DNA from 4 places in the Glaciecola sp. SC05 genome. Region 2 is predicted to be linked to each of the others. Evidence: predicted binding sites of a transcription regulator. Region 2 holds the regulator's gene; each other region holds the start of a gene.
The links. Region 2 encodes sigma-54, which starts transcription at its own class of promoters, with help from an activator protein. Its sites were predicted from a motif close to GTTGGCACGNNNNTNGNNT; they were not measured.
Positions count from the first base shown of each region.

Region 1: the regulator sigma-54 is predicted to act here: its motif matches at 1,529-1,547, upstream of AB9H30_RS11350 (ANTAR domain-containing response regulator).
Region 3: the regulator sigma-54 is predicted to act here: its motif matches at 2,125-2,143, upstream of flhA (flagellar biosynthesis protein FlhA).
Region 4: the regulator sigma-54 is predicted to act here: its motif matches at 2,350-2,368, upstream of AB9H30_RS00705 (LPP20 family lipoprotein).

Region 1 covers NZ_JBGIYY010000011.1:31,462-35,661, reverse strand. Annotated here, with positions in the region: gene cobA (uroporphyrinogen-III C-methyltransferase) at 1-458, shown strand, start outside; gene AB9H30_RS11355 (glycosyl transferase family protein) at 439-1,500, shown strand; gene AB9H30_RS11350 (ANTAR domain-containing response regulator) at 1,692-2,300, shown strand; gene AB9H30_RS11345 (CmpA/NrtA family ABC transporter substrate-binding protein) at 2,309-3,430, shown strand; gene AB9H30_RS11340 (CmpA/NrtA family ABC transporter substrate-binding protein) at 3,885-4,200, shown strand, end outside.
Region 2 covers NZ_JBGIYY010000012.1:43,371-47,570, forward strand. Annotated here, with positions in the region: gene AB9H30_RS11985 (HPr family phosphocarrier protein) at 1-214, opposite strand, end outside; gene rapZ (RNase adapter RapZ) at 207-1,073, opposite strand; gene ptsN (PTS IIA-like nitrogen regulatory protein PtsN) at 1,105-1,548, opposite strand; gene hpf (ribosome hibernation promoting factor) at 1,563-1,850, opposite strand; gene AB9H30_RS12005 (RNA polymerase factor sigma-54) at 1,874-3,382, opposite strand; gene lptB (LPS export ABC transporter ATP-binding protein) at 3,430-4,158, opposite strand; gene lptA (lipopolysaccharide transport periplasmic protein LptA) at 4,155-4,200, opposite strand, start outside.
Region 3 covers NZ_JBGIYY010000001.1:223,481-227,680, forward strand. Annotated here, with positions in the region: gene hpf (ribosome hibernation-promoting factor, HPF/YfiA family) at 1-331, opposite strand, end outside; gene AB9H30_RS00965 (hypothetical protein) at 687-1,472, shown strand; gene AB9H30_RS00970 (hypothetical protein) at 1,665-1,883, shown strand; gene flhA (flagellar biosynthesis protein FlhA) at 2,185-4,200, shown strand, end outside.
Region 4 covers NZ_JBGIYY010000001.1:167,034-171,233, forward strand. Annotated here, with positions in the region: tRNA gene AB9H30_RS00690 (tRNA-Arg) at 1-22, opposite strand, end outside; gene AB9H30_RS00695 (TetR/AcrR family transcriptional regulator) at 207-842, opposite strand; gene AB9H30_RS00700 (flagellar assembly protein T N-terminal domain-containing protein) at 1,016-2,179, opposite strand; gene AB9H30_RS00705 (LPP20 family lipoprotein) at 2,414-2,905, shown strand; gene flgN (flagellar export chaperone FlgN) at 3,040-3,471, opposite strand; gene flgM (flagellar biosynthesis anti-sigma factor FlgM) at 3,483-3,815, opposite strand; gene flgA (flagellar basal body P-ring formation chaperone FlgA) at 4,106-4,200, opposite strand, start outside.

The DNA.
Region 1 (4,200 bases), on a different contig from region 2:
AGCTGAACAATATTCCATTTAGCATTATTCCTGGCATTACCGCCGCTAGTGGTGCCTCAGCATACAGCGGTATCCCACTAACGCACAGAGACTGCGCACAATCAGTAAGATTCGTCACCGCTACGATGAAGCAAGCCAAGCAACAGCCTCACTGGCAACAACTGGCGATGTCTGTGACCTATCAAACCTTGGTGTTTTATATGGGGCTAGGCAGACTTGAACTGATTTGTGAGCAATTGATCGCCCACGGTGTATCCAAACACATGCCAATTGCCTTAGTTGACAATGCCACTACCGCACAGCAGATCGTAATTTGCGGAACCTTGACCAACATAGTCAAACAAGCATTAGATGCAAAACTGCAAGGACCAAGCGTAATTATTGTCGGTCATGTGGTAAGCAAACGAGCGAGTATTGCTGCATTAACGGAGTGTGCATATGAACAAGCTAGCGTTTGAAACCGAGGATTTAAGTCCGCCTATGAATGCTGATCAGCAAACTCAAAAACAGCGAGCTGACATCGAAGAATTTGCCCGCTATATTCAAATTGTGGGCCGCGGCCAGCGAAGCGGACGTTACTTAACTCAGCAAGAAGCTTATCACGCTATGTTACTATTGCTTGAACAGAGGATACTCCCAGAGCAAGAAGGAGCATTTTTAATGCTCTTGCGAGTACGAGAAGAAAGCATTGATGAAATCTCAGGATTTACGCTAGCCTGCCGTGAGACTTTACACACTCCATTTAACGGCCTCTCTGTCGATTTAGATGTGGGAGCGTATGCCGGCAAACGGCGTCAGCTTCCTTGGTTTTTATTGGCTCTGGCAACCTTGGCACAACAAGGCGTGAATATTTTACTGCATGGCACTGCGGAGCCACATTCGCAACGCTTATATGCAAAGCAAGTGCTAAAGCAACTCAACATAATGCTATGTGACAACCCCATACAAGCCAGAGCGCAACTGACCCAAACGCACTTTTGTTATGTTGATTTAAAACATTTACATCCAAAGCTATATCGCGTCATCCAGCTTAGAGATGTATTTGGCTTACGCAGTTGCGCCAATACACTGGCTCGCTTGCTCAATCCATGTTCGGCACCCTACTCATTACAAGGCGTGCACCATAGGCATGTCGATTACAAACATATGATGGTTACTAAGCAGTTAGCCGATGCCAACACGCTATGTTTTAGAGGCGATGGCGGCGAGCCGGAGTATAATCCAACCACCGCAACCGACTTTCATCTGAGTCGCTCGGCAAGCACTAGCATTGTTAACTCACCCGCAAATATGCGGTGGGCGATAAAAGATACCAGTTTGGATATTCACGACCTGCCAAGGCTCTTTAATGGAACAATCTCGCACACTTATGGTGAAGAAGCCGTGACGGGTACCCTTGCAAGTATGCTCATGTTAATCAACAAAGACTCATTTTCACATTCCCGTGAGGCTGCCAGTGCTATGTGGAATGCACGTAACAAGCAACGCCTGTTTACTTAACAACACTCAAGATCTTAACAAAACGTGAGTTGGCTGATTCTTTGCATCGTTATGCGCCTAGACAAGGGGATTGTAAAGGGCAGATATGTTGCGGTTTAAACACGGGCGGCGATGCAATATAAAGTTTCACTGCACTCAGTGGATGTCAGTGAACAAGTATCTGCATCTTTTCAAAGAAGGATTCGAGTACCATGCCACATAAATCCTCGTCTTCAACTCTAGTGTTACTCAACATTTTATTAATTGATGACAACGTGCAGCGCGCTGAAGCGATTTCAGCCGCACTAGATGACTCGCGTTATCGTATTGCTCATTTAGTCAGTTCTGGTATATCACTACTTAAGCAAGTAGATGAACTCAAACCAGACATGATCGTCATGGACATTGAGTCGCCCGATCGGGATGTGCTCGATAGCTTACACTTGCTCTCTAGTGTCAACCCTAAACCCATCGTTATGTTTGCTGAAACCCAAGATTCTGACACCATTATTCGTTCGGTAAAGTCAGGAGTTAGTGCTTATGTGACCGGTGATATTGATCCCGTTAGGGTGCGCTCTATTTTAGATGCCGCCGTTGCTAGGTTTGAAGAGTTTCAAGCCGTAAAAACAGCATTGCAGAGCACTCAGCTCGAGCTAGAGGCCCGCAAAACAATAGATCAAGCCAAGCGTTTGCTTATGCAAAAGCAAGGCTTAAGCGAACACGATGCCTTTACTTCAATGCGAAAGATGGCCATGGACTCAGGCCAGAAGCTAGAACAAATTGCACGCACCTTACTCACCGTTTTAAAAAACCTACCCTAGGCATTAATATGACTTCATCTACGCTATCTCGCCCCCTTACGTTAGGCTATGTACAATTAACAGATTCAGCGCCATTACTCATGGCGAAACGATTGGGCATGTTCGAACGTTATGGTTTGGACGTGCAGCTATTGCCACAACCATCATGGTCAACCTTACGAGATAGACTCGACGCCGGTATGCTCGATGCCGCGCAACTTTTAGCACCTATGCCACTGGCAAATCGACTAGGTTTGACGGGCTCTCAGCAACCCTTGTTGACACCGATGATTTTAAGTCAAAATGGCAATGCGCTGACCTTATCAAATGCCCTCGTGTCTGAAATTACACAAGCGTCGGGGCAAATAGCATTGCACTTCCCGTTAAGTGCCGCGCCACTGCAAGCAGTAATTGATGAGCGAAAGCGCTTGGGCAAGCCTCCCATAACCTTAGCCTGTGTGTTCCATTATAGTTGCCATCGTTACCAGCTCCTTGATTGGCTAAGGCAAGGAGGAATTGAAGTAGCTGATATTCGTTTGGTCATTATTCCGCCAGTGATGATGGCTGAGAGTTTAGAGGCAGGCACGATTGACGGTTTCTGTGTCGGCGGCCCCTATAACGCAAAGTCAGTTAGGGCAGAGCAAGGTCAAACCGTGGTAACGTCTTTCGATATTTGGGAGGACAAACTTGAAAAAGTACTTGGCGTTACCAGAAACTTTCATCATAAAAACGAGGTTGCGGTACATGCTTTATGCGCGGCAATCTTAGATGCCTGTGAATGGTTACGAGAAATACCCAATCGATTTGAAGCGGCACGTTATCTTGCAAGAGAAGACGTACTTAATGAGTCACTTGACGTGATTGGACCTTCTTTAATCGGCAGTTGCTTAACCAAAGCGGACGAGAAGCCGCGTCATATTCCGCATTACAACCGTTTTTCATCCGTGTTTTCGGTGAACACGCTAAATGACTATCAGGTCAACACGCCAACACGCTCACAAGCACTGTGGCTCCTCGAGAAAATGCAAGCATATGAAAGCGAAGATAGCCTTAACGGGGCAAACATAGAGGAAGTCGCAAAACTTGCATTTAGAGATGACATTTTTGCAGCCGCGGTTGACATGCGAACTCAGTTACGAACAAGCAAATAAGGTAAAAAAAGCCCGATACTCTTATTGACGTTTCTGATTAATCGCACATTGAAGGTGCATCGTTTCTGGTTTTTGCACTTTTTGAACACATTGACGCCACAAAGAATACGTTAAAATAAAGTTAAGATATTGATATTGATAGAAAATAAATATTGGCACTGAAGATGCATTGTTGAATTAGAAAAGTGAGTTTAAGCGCTGTACTACCTTGGGTAGATGCTTGAACATAACAGCATCAACGCCGCTTAGGTCTTGTTACATATTAAAAATTAAAACATCTATCATGCACTGAAGCATGAAACTGGCAAAGTAGCCCACGCACAAAACGATTGATTATCGTATTGGCGTGGGTTTTTTTTTGGAAAAAAAGGGGCAATACATGAACGCACGCGCTATTCAAACAGTGTTACATTCGATAATAAAAGCATCATTAGGCACCGCGGCTTGCTGCGCAATGCTTGTCGGCATGTCAGCTCAGGCAGAGGTCGGTTATGCAGAAAAGGAAGAGCTCAAATTTGGCTTTATTAAACTCACTGATATGGCGCCTTTGGCAATCGCCTATGAAAGAGGTTATTTTGAAGACGAAGGTTTGTACGTCACCCTTGAAGCACAAGCGAATTGGAAAGTATTGCTCGATAGAGTCATCGATGGCCAGTTAGATGGCGCGCACATGCTGGCAGGTCAACCCTTGGGAGCCACCATTGGATTTGGTACTCAGGCTCACATCATTACCGCCTTCAGTATGGACTTAAACGGCAATGCGATTACCG
Region 2 (4,200 bases):
CCTTACAAGTGACTTCCACAGTCTTACCCTGACCGCTTTCCAACATCATCAATGCCAATACGCTATTTGCCGGAGCGGTGTTGTCGCCCTGGGTGAGTTGAATATCGGCGGCAAACTTGTTTGCTAGCTGCACAAGCTTAGTCGCGGCCCGTGCGTGCAAACCAAGTTTATTTGTTATGGTCAGAAGTTTTGTGATGTTGTTTACATCACTCACCTTTTTCGTCCTTAATTTTCTTTAGCTCGCGATGCTTAACCTGCACATCACCATGGGTAGCTTTGAAGGTTTCTGAAAGTGCTTGGGCAACATACACGCTGCGGTGTTGACCGCCAGTGCAGCCAATCGCAATAGTCACATAACTTCTGTTATTGCGCTCTAAGTGAGGTAACCAAGTCGTGATGAGGTTTTGTACCTGCCAGATGAACTTCATAACCAAAGGTTGACCTGCTAAAAACACTTCCACGGGGCCGTCTAAACCATTTAGAGGCCTTAAATCAGGGTCCCAATGTGGGTTTGGCAAAAAGCGCACGTCAAATACATAATCAGCGTCTTTTGGTATACCATATTTAAAACCAAAAGATTCAAACAGAATGACTAAATCGGTGCTTTTTTTGCCTAATACTCTTTCGCGTATTAACTCGGCGAGATCATGCACTGATAGCTGGTCTGTATTGATATTTAGGTCGGCTTTTTCGGCCACTGGAACCAGTATTTCCCGCTCAGCGTTAATCGCATCGGTAAGTGAGTTCGATAGCTTAAATAGTGGATGTAAACGTCTTGTTTCGCTGTAGCGTTTGATCAGTACATCGTCGCTCGCGTCTAAAAAGATAATCGTGATATCCCAAAACTCAGGCAGATATTCTAGTATTTCTGAAATTTCTTGCTCAGCTTTTGGCATGTTACGCACATCGATACTGACGGCGACCAACTCATTTTCGTCGGCAAGTGCGTGTGTAAGAGTGGGTAACAGATTGACTGGGATATTGTCGACGCAGTAATAACCTAAGTCTTCTAGTGAGCGAAGAGCGATAGATTTTCCAGAGCCAGAACGACCGCTGATGATTAAAAGCTTCACTGCTTGCTCCTAGTTACGAGTTTAGATTCAGCTAAGCTAATGCTGAAATAATTTCTTTCTTAGTTTGGGCATTGCGTATGGCTTTTACAATGTCTTTATTACTCAACTTTCTGGCGATGCCAGCGAGTGCTTTCAAGTGTGTTTCGGCCTCTTCAGCAGGCACTAATATGGCAAAGAAAATATCCACTGGTTTATTGTCGATGGCATCAAACTCTATGGGCTCCTCGGTGGTCACGATGATCGCCATGATTTGGCTGATGCCTTTAATACGGCCATGAGGAATAGCAATCCCATTGCCAATGCCAGTGCTACCCATTTTTTCGCGATTAATTAAGCCACTTAATACTTCGTCTTGATCCAACTGTGGGTTTTGTTTTATCGCAATATCGCTGATCATTTCGAAAATACGCTTTTTACTTTGGCAATCGACCGAACATTGCGTTCGGTCGAGAGAAATAATATCAGAAATTATCATAAGGTAAGTTTCGTCTAGTGCCTTCTGAGTTTTTCTTTGTGTTTAATTACCTGCCGATCGAGTTTGTCGATAAGAGAATCTATTGCCGCATACATGTCGGTATGTTCAGAGTTCGCGAATACTTCGCCGCCTTTTAAATGAAGTTTAGCTTCTGCTTTCTGGCTGAGTTTTTCTACGTTTAAGACCACGTGGACATTATTGATGTGGTCAAAATGACGTTCTAATTTTTCGAATTTAGTATCCACGTAACTACGCAATGAGTCAGTGATATCTACATGATGGCCGGTAAGGTTAATTTGCATAATACTAAGTCCTCTTGTTGCGTCTAAATAAGACTTTTTCGTTGGTTTGAGGGGGGAATATGTAACGATTCCCGATATTTTGCAATTGTTCGACGAGCAACCTGAATACCTTGTTCGGCGAGCACTTGCGCAATTTTGCTATCACTCAATGGTTTATGTGCAGGTTCAACAGCCACCAATTTTTTAATCAATGCTCGAATCGCCGTAGACGAACAATTCTCACCTGATTCGGTCGCAACATGGCTGGAGAAAAAGTACTTAAGTTCAAAAATACCGCGCGGTGTGTGCATATATTTCTGCGTGGTGACCCTAGAAATTGTCGACTCATGCATATCGACCATCTCTGCCACGTCATTTAGTACCATGGGGGTCATTTTCTCTGGCCCTTTTTCAAAAAATTCACGCTGTTTTGAAACAATGCAGTGAGAGACTTTTAATAATGTCTCGTTGCGACTCTCCAAGCTCTTTATAAACCATTTCGCTTCTTGTAAATGTGACTTGATATATTGAGAATCGTTCGGATTTTTTGAAGTTTTTCCTAAACTAGCATAAGTCTCATTAACCGATAGCGCCGGCAGCGCATCGTTATTGAGCTCAACTGTCCAAAGGCCATTCTTTTTGTAGACGTTTACATCTGGAATAATGTATTCGGCTTCTTTGGTTGATACCGCGCTGCCTGGACGCGGGTTAAGTGTCTTTAACAGGCGCATGACCTCGCGTAACTGGTCCTCCTTGAGTTTGGTCTTGCGCATCAAGGTTCGATAGTCCTTGCTACCCAGTAAATCGGCATGCTCTTGAATTAATTCTTTGGCTTCTTCTAACCATGGCGTGTTTGCGTCGAATTGGCGCAGCTGCACCAGCAAGCATTCTTGCACCGATCTGGCGCCAGAGCCAACAGGGTCGAACATCTGCACACGTTTGAGTACGCACTCGACTTCATCTAAATCAACGTCTTCGTCATCTAGGCTTTCGAGAATATCTTCGCTGGTGGTCGTCAAATAACCCGACTCGTCAATGGAGTCGATGATCGCAATGGCAATCGACCGGTCGGTTTCAGAAAAATGCGTTAATTCCATTTGCCACATTAAATGGTCTTGGATGGAGTCACTAGTTTCACCTTGAAAAACATAGTCTTCGTCAGGATTGGTTCCGATCATTTTAATGGGCGCTGAACTGGAGCCCAAATATTCTTCCCAAGAGCTATCAAGTGGAAGATCATCAGGAATATCGCCTTTTTCTAGAGCGTCATGGGTATCCATGTTGTCGGTGCCAGATAAACCAGTTTCTCGATCAGAATTATTAGAAGTCGCAGAGTTATCGTTGGTTTTGGCGTTGTTTTGATCAGATTTGTCGGTGCTGTCATTCTCAGGATACTCATGATCAGTAAGCTCTAAAAGCGGATTTGACTCAAGCGCCTCTTGGATTTCTTGTTGTAGATCAAGCGTAGAAAGTTGCAACAGTTTAATAGCCTGCTGTAACTGCGGTGTCATGGTCAGCTGTTGACTAAACTTCAGTTGTAACGAGGGTTTCATTAACTTCCTTTAGCTACGAATTCGTCTTGTATACGAATAATGCGACTCTATAGTGCAAACTGTTCACCTAAATATACATCGCGAACAGTCTGGTTGGCTAATATTTCATCAGCGGTACCCGATGCAATTAACTCACCGTGGCTTACAATGTACGCTAATTCACATACATCTAGTGTTTCTTTTACATTATGATCGGTAATGAGTACACCGATACCGCGTTCTTTAAGCTGATATATGATCTTCTTTATATCACTAACAGAAATTGGGTCAACACCTGCAAAGGGTTCATCGAGTAAAATAAATTTGGGGTTTGCCGCTAATGCTCTAGCAATCTCTACTCTGCGGCGCTCTCCACCCGATAAACTCATGCCTAAATTATTTCGAATGTGGTTGATGCTAAAATCATCAAGTAACTCATCCGCCTTCTGCTCTTGCTGTGCTCGGCTCAGCTCTTTTCTGGTTTGCAATATGGCGATTAAATTCTCATGGACGGTGAGCTTACGAAAGATAGACGCTTCCTGCGGTAGGTATCCGATACCGTGTCTTGCTCTCTCATGCATCGGCTGATAAGTAATATCTAATTGGTCGATTTGAATTTCGCCTTTGTCCAAAGGCACTAATCCCACAATCATATAAAAAGTAGTGGTTTTTCCGGCACCATTGGGACCAAGCAATCCTACGATCTGACCGGTAGACACCTCAATACTGACATCGCGAACGACCTGTCTAGACTTATAGGATTTGGCTAAATGCTTTGCGCTAAGGGTGCTCGTCATGGTTGATCCTGATTGTCTGTAGGCTTAAGCTCCTGCTCGGAA
Region 3 (4,200 bases), on a different contig from region 2:
TTTCATGTGCTATTTCAGGTGTGGTGACTGTCGGTTTCTCGTGCAGGTCACCTTTTAGTTGACCCTTACGATGTTTTAGAGCTGCATTGAGCTTTTTAACTGCTTGAGAAATTGCTGGGTACATGACTGCATTTTTGCCTTTTACGGCAACGCTGGCTCCCTCATATTTTGTGGCAACTTCGGCGCTAAACTCTCCGTGCTCTTTGGTTATAAACACATCTAATGCGATAAGGGTAGGAAAGTGGCTGGCAATTTTTGAAAATTTAGTTTGAATATCGTCTTTGAGTGACTGAGATATATCGCAATGATGACCTGACACGTTTATCTTCATAGTTTTTCCTTTTTGCTTTGATTACATTTGGTTCGCTTGCTTTTTTTGCTTTCTTCATTGTTAAGCTTGGGACAAAATTCGCAAAATACAAGCTATTAAAACAATCTTTTTATTTGCTCGGTTCTTATTCTGAAAACGATGGCCAAGCGCTAAATAGCGAAAGTCTGCACGAACAAAGCCATAAGCCAATTACGAGTGCTTAAACATAGAGCCAAATATTCGTTTAAGCAGCCCTAGATTAATGTGAGCATCGTTATTTTGCGGACCACTATCTGTCATCGACCCATTTCATGATTATAATAGTGTTTGTTTTGCTATAATTGCAATTTACGGTCAACAATCAAAGGATAGGATGATGAAAAAAGCCTTAATTATACTTCTCGCGTTAGGAGCACTCATTGCGGCTGGTGCATGGTATTTGCTCAGCGGTGCGGGCGACATGATTAAACAACAAATTGAGCAGCAAGGTAGCAAATACCTAGGTACATCGGTGTCGGTCCTTAACGTTGATTTAGCATTAGCAGATGGTCGTTTGACAATTAACGACTTAGATGTAGAAAATCCGCAGGGCTTTAGTCAATCCGATGCTTTTAGTCTTGAGTCTATTACCCTTGATTTAGGAAACATCACCAGCGAGCCGTATACGGTGCAAACAGTCAGCTTAAATGCGCCAGAAATTTTGTATGAAGTAGATGCATCAGGAAACGGCAATTTATTGGTTTTAAAAGATAATTTAATGAAGAATTTACCAAAGGCAAAAGAGCAACCGGCTGAGCAAGCGCCAGGCGCGAATCCCTTAGTGATTGTCGAGAACGTGACGGTTAGTAAAGTACGTTTAAAGCTAAATTTTGAAAACTTAGATACGGGTGACCTGCAAATAGACCAAAAAGTTTATGAAATTGAGCTTCCCACCTTTAACGCGGGCTCGGTTGGCAAACCCAATGGCCTGCCGGCAGATCAAGTAGGCGCTGCAATTGTCAATAAAATGCTAGACAATATTATCGCGCAAGCCAAAGAAGAAGCCAAAAATCGTTTAGCCGACGAGGCCAAGAAAAAAGCCAAAGAAAAGTTAGACGAGGAAAAAGAAAAGTTGAAGAATAAAGCAGCGGATAAACTTAAAGGGCTATTTAACAATAGCTAGCTTATTCATACTAAAACGCTTAAGTGGGTAGCAAGTAGCTGCCCATTTTCTTATCTGTTATGCGCAAATAAATGCGCCTCGCTTAACACTAAAAGGAGTCATAACGTGTTACAAATCGTTTTTATCGCTATTGTGGGAACCTAGTTTTATAACTTATTTGAAGTACCCATAGCGAAAAAGATTGGATATTGTTTGTTATCTATTCTTGCATATTTGATTTTGTTTTTCGTGCTCTCAACGATCATTGGCATTGTGCTAATTTCACTGGGTTTCGATGATGCATTTAAAGACTTCAACTTTGTGATCACCATCGGCGTATCTATCATCAGTTTTGGCGCTTTGTATGCCGCGCGAGAATACATATTGAAAAAGCGCGCTACCGGCTTAAAAGCAACGCATATTTCAAATTAAAAGCTTGTAAAGTCATCATGCATGGCAGGCATTGAATTTCTCTAAAGCCTTTGAGCGAGATACTGCTTTACATTGCTGGTAGATGGTAACGGTTGCGATAGTCTCAAATACTTCAGTTCATGCTCGTTGTTTATAAGCGCAAGCATCAGCAAAGCTCTCAAGCGTTTAAGCGATGGAGTTTTCGCGTGGGTTTTGTATAAAAATCAAGCAAAAAAGCAGTTCATATAAAAAAGCGCGAAAGACTGGCACGTAAGTTGTAATACCCCTCAGTAATTACTCTTAGCTGTCAAAAAATTGTTATATGCAACTAGCTTCTTATTTCCAGCGCGTCGATAAAAATCAGTTTAAGCAGTTTACCACTGGCTTAGGTGCACCTATTGTCGTGCTTGCCCTTATGGGCATGGTGATTCTGCCCATGCCGCCTATTTTGTTAGATGTATTGTTTAGCTTCAATATCGCCCTTTCCCTCGTGATTATTTTGGTCTGCATATTTACACAACGGCCTATCGATTTTGGCATTTTTCCGCTTGTGCTGCTGGTAGCGACAGTTTTACGACTCGCTCTGAACGTGGCGTCGACTCGTGTGGTTTTACTCGAAGGGCATGAGGGTGGAGATGCTGCGGGTAAAGTAATACAAGCATTTGGTGAGGTGGTTATTGGCGGCAACTATGCAGTTGGTGTCGTTGTCTTTGCAATTTTGCTCATTATTAACTTTAAGGTAGTAACCGCTGGTGCGGGTCGCATCTCAGAAGTGAACGCCCGCTTTACCCTAGACGCAATGCCAGGTAAACAAATGGCCATTGACGCCGACTTAAACGCCGGCTACATCGACCAAGATCAAGCTAGAAAACGTCGTGAAGAAATTACAGCAGAAGCTGACTTTTACGGTTCAATGGACGGTGCATCTAAATTTGTTAAAGGTGACGCCATTGCAGGTCTTTTCATCATGCTGATCAATATTGTTGGTGGCTTGTTTATTGGCATGTACCAGCACGATTTAGATTTTTCTAACGCCATGCAAGTGTATACCATGCTCACCATTGGTGATGGTTTAGTGGCGCAAATTCCGTCACTTTTACTTTCGGTTGCTACCGCGATTATTGTTACCCGCGAAAACGACAGTCAAGAAATGGGCGATGAGATACGCGAACAGCTTTCGAACAAAAAAGCCTTATATATAACGGCCGGTATCCTCTTCATTATGGGCATTGTTCCGGGTATGCCTCACTTTGCATTTTTATCGTTTGCAGCAGTTGTAGGTGGTTACGCCTTCATGCGTGAGAAAAATCTCAAGAAAGCTATTGCCGAAGCAGCGCGCGTTGAAGCCATGCCTGAAGCAAAAAGCGGTGTACCTGAAGTCAAAGAACTTGGTTGGGACGATGTCCAACAAGTAGATGTGATTGGCCTAGAAGTTGGCTATAGGCTGATTCCTTTAGTTGATAAGTCGCAAGGCGGTGAACTGCTTACACGCATTAAAGGTGTTCGTAAAAAACTGTCTCAAGAACTTGGCTTCTTAATTCCGCCCGTGCACATTCGTGACAATCTAGACTTTATGCCAAATGCCTACACTATTTCAATGTTAGGGGTGAGCGTGGGCGACGCTGAAGTCACTCATGACTGTGAATTGGCAATCAACCCTGGACAAGTTTTTGGCACCCTCGAAGGCACACCAACAAAAGATCCTGCTTTTGGATTAGAAGCGGTATGGATAAAAGCTAGCCAGCGTGAGCATGCGCAAACGCTTGGCTATACCGTGGTTGACTCGGCTACCGTTATTGCCACGCATTTGAGTCAGTTATTGACCACCCATGCACATCAACTGTTGGGTCATGAAGAAGTCCAGCAGTTGCTCGACATGCTAGAAAAAACCCACCCTAAATTAGTTGAAGGATTAGTACCTGACATCTTGCCTTTAAGCACGGTGGTCAAAGTACTACAAACCTTGTTGTTTGAAGGTGTGCCGATTAGAGACATGCGCACAATTGTACAAACGCTTTGCGAGTATGGGCCGAAAAGTCAAGACCCAGATGTATTAGTGTCCGCGCTGCGGATTGCGCTTAAGCGTTTGATCGTGCAAGAAATAACCAGCGGAGCACAAGAAATCCCAGTTATCACTTTAGCACCCGATTTGGAACAGATGTTGCATAAGTCATTGCAAGCGGGTGGTGAGGACGGCGCAGGGATTGAGCCGGGACTAGCAGAAAAGCTGCAAGAGTCTTTGTCGCAAGCATATCAACAGCAAGAAATAGCGGGTGAGCCTGCAGTGCTGTTGACATCAGGGATGCTGCGCCCTGTGTTATCCAGATTTTTAAAGCAG
Region 4 (4,200 bases), on a different contig from region 2:
TATCCTGTTGAACTAAGGGCCGGCAGATGACTTGTTTATTTTGTGACAGTTTAGAGATTAAAACAACCGTGAATGTAACCCTATGTGCCCAATTCCTTTGATGAATGACACCTTAGGAGGGGATTGCTCTATCCAGCTGAGCTACGAGGACTGATTAGTATAAAGAATTAGCTCTTTAATCATTGAGCCATTTTATAGCTAACAGTCTATGCACTTTTTTGATAATAACTTTCGTGTAAACACAATATTTTTGCAACTACCGACGCTACGTGTGCTTTACGCTGTTGTTCATCTAGCTTGAACTCTAAGTTCATAAGGCTTCGCATGTGCCAATCTCCTTTAAGCAGCGTATAAAAATCGATAGCCAATAAGCGCGCGTCATCTTTACCGATCTTGTTTTCAGACATGCTATATAAAACATCTGATAAGGCATTTACGCTAGCAACGGGTCCGGCTTCATAAAATAGTTTTGCGACACGTGGCGCATTGTCCGCTTCAGCAATAATCGTCGAATACATCGAAATTACGACCTCATCAAGCAGAAGAGCGAGAAATTTTGTCGCAATATTTATCAGTGCTGTTTTTAAGCAAGTTTCATCACCTCCAAGATGCTCAGGCTTAATTAAGTATTCTTCGCACTTAAACGCAATCACTGCTGAAAATAATGCATCTTTATTTTTGTAATGTGAATAAATGGTTTGCTTTGATACGCCAGAATGCTTTGCTACCTCCTCCATCGAGGTTTGCTTAACGCCGTTGGCCAGAAACAGCTCTTTAGCTGAGTCTAGTATGGCTTCACGTTTTTCTGTACTCTTTGGGCGACCGGCTCGAGATGCTTGCATAAACACTTAATTAATAGACTGGGCAGTTTATAAATTGAGTCTATTGCATTCTCTTACGAAGGTCAAAGCACAATCAAAGAAGTTTGATGGTCTTACGCCAGTGCTGACGATTTACCCTGTTTGCTCTTCTGGCGCTCACTTACTCCCCAAAATAGAGGCTTTGATGCTGTTTGCTATTGGCGCGCCACATAGTCATTTGGCTGCACATCGCCTAAATAACTATTGTCTACAGAGCTCAAGGTGGCGGTATTATTAAACACCTGTCTGACTACCAGTGGCGTTGGGTGCAAAATAAACTGATGATATTCCTGACCAAAAGAATCATTGATTTGCTTGACGTTGAACAAGGTTAACTGATCGCCAGTCTGCACCTTATGATTTCGACCCAAGTTAATCTGCAACTGATTGTTGGCAACTGCCAATACCCGGCCCATGGTAGGTTCGCAGTTTGCGAGTTGCTCTAAATCGGCAATACTCTTTTGAATATTTTTAACTATATTTTGTCCATAAACGCTTTTCCAAAACTCGCTGGAGCCAACATCAACCTTCGCTCGACTATCAAAATCCCACTGTGCTTGTGAACGATAGGTTTGTGAAAATAATTGTTCGCCGGTGGCTCCGTTTATGAGGTTAACACTGTAATCAAAGGCTCTGGTTTGTTGAACACCTTTGTAAAAGTCAAATGCGGCAGGGCGCTGTCGTTTAACGGAAATATCGTCAATGGTGACCGTCAACACATATTGCGTATTCGTTTTACCTGCCAAAAACTTGGCTTCTTTAGATGCATCGCTTAAATGCCAATCAAATACATAGGGCTCAATATGCGAAACATTTAGCGCTGGACTGAGTTTATTGAGCAGTCCCTGAAATTTAAGCGCTACTTCTTTACCTAGTTTATGAACTTGGCCATTTGCCGCTTGTCCCTCGTAGCGGATCGGAAAATAGGTAGTCGCAATTCGCTTGGTATAGTCTGCAGCTGAGCATTGGGTGTCTTGAGCAAATATGTCAGCACGAATAGATACGGTAACCACACCGTTATGATATACCTCATCAATCAGTTCCACTGATGAAACCTCACCTGCCGCTCTTACCTCAAGCTGTTCATTCATTAGCAAGCCGTTGGTAATTTGCTGCACGCTAGTGACTGAGGCGCCGGCAAATAGTAGTGCCTGACGAATGGCTTCTTCGGTAGCTTGTTGCCTCGCTTGCTCTCTATCACCGGCAACAATTACCGCTTGCCCACTGGCTGAAAACCATGCACTTTGACTAAAAGTGCTGATGCAAAGCAAGCATAAAACTAGCGTTAAGCGGGTAGTGTAGGATAGTTGTTTTTGCATTTGGTCACTCCAATCGTGCTTGGGCAAAGGTGATAAGCGAATGTTTAATCAAAATACTTAACGATTTTTGACGATGAGCCGCATTTGTAAATTATTCCTATGACTATCAATTAACATGCCAGATAAGCTAGTAATTAACGATTTAAGTGGCTAAGTGATATATCGTGCTTAATGGCATACGCCTTGCTTTGTTAATCGTATTCAACAACCCCTTAACCAATATGAGTTAACAGTATGCAATTTAAGCACCATGGGTTTACAAGACTTTCATGCCGATGCGCAGTGGTTATTGCCTTAGGAATAGGGCTGTCAGGATGTCAGTCGATATTTTCCAAGCATGTAGAGTGGGAGACTATAGAGCCTGAACAATACCCCGTTTTAAACGCAGTTGGCTATGCACCCATTGAAGCTCAGCTTGGGTTTAACGCTTCAAACAAACGCTTGCAAGCAATGAAGGCCTCTAAACTTGATGCCTATCGAGAGCTTGCTGAGCAGGTCTATGGTCAAAAAGTGGACGGTAATCAAGCTTTAGCAAATTTAGTTTTGACAGACAACCAATTAAAAGCCTCAGTTGAAGGTGTTATCCGAGGTGCAAGAGTGGTAAAAAGCTATCCGGTAGGTGACGATACTTACGCCACCGAACTCGAACTTGATATGGCGTTGGTTTACGACTTATATTTATCGACGGCAAAACCTCGCCGGATTCGCGATGTGACATATTATTAATTATGCAGCATACATGAATAACTCCATGGGCTTAGCGTCGACCGACTTATAGGCAGGCAAACAAAAAACGCATCTTAATAGATGCGTTTTTTTTGTGGGGTGGAGCATTGTCTAAATGGTAAATGGTATATGACTTACGCGCTAATACCTTTGCCAGAGCTTTCACCTCTTGGACGTCCTGCCCGGTCATAGGTCATCGATTCTTTGGCTCTAAGCTCCATCATCATATTTCGCAAATGAACGAGCCTGAGCTGCCCATGCTCTACTGACTTGGCGTTTATAGCGGTTAAATATTTACATTCACCCAAGACCTTCTTGCAGTCGTCAAGCAATGCGTTGCAACTATCAGGTATCTCAGATTGCTCAGATACACGTTTGTGCATAATCTCTACGGCTTGATCTTGTGACTCAATATTCGCTAACAAGGCTTCTTTATCTTGAAGAAGCTGCATCAGAGTTTCAGGTTCGCGAGAGCTGATTAAATGCAGCTCTTGCTCAAGCACAACTTTTAGTTCGCATAATAGCTCAAGTTGTTTACTGATTGCATTTTCAAGACTAGTTGTCATGTTATCAACTCCTACGCTTTAACGCCTAAGATTTGTGACTCGAGTACGGCGATTTTATTCGCAAGTACTTCTGGATTCACGCGATACTCGCCATCATTTATAGCTTTCTTCAAGCGGTCAACCTTTTCTTGGTTGACTGGTGCTTCGCCACCCTTTTTCTGCACGTTAGCGAGCTGCTGAGCTGATTGGGTTAAAGACACTGAATCTTGTTTGATCGGTGCTGCATTTTGCGCTGCACTCGATGTATTTGCACCGCCAGACGTTTGCGCTTGCGTTTGTTGTTGCGCAAGTTTCGCCGCGTCTAGTTGTGGCTTGTTCGCATTGTTTATGTTGTTAATTGACATAATATTTCACCACCATTAATTACCTATACAGTTATGTATCGGCCGCACTAAGTTGTTCTTTAGTGCTAACTGTGACATTTTATTGTCACTTTGACTGATCATAGCATTTTATTGACATTTTGAAAGTCGACTGTCCTGACTAACAAAATAACCTAAGTTGTTTACATCCTGTAAATACGTGGCTTAGGCCTAAGTTGTACTGTACTAATTCGTGCTTAACGTCTTGTGTTTCTATGGCGTTGAGCAGCGTCTATGCATAACTTAGCAACTCTTATACCAAGTTATGTATTCTAAATCTTAATCGTGACTTCTTCAGTACCCGCGACGGTGGCAAATACCATTTTGTCAGATGACATGTTTCGCACCTGAATGGTCTCACCTAGTG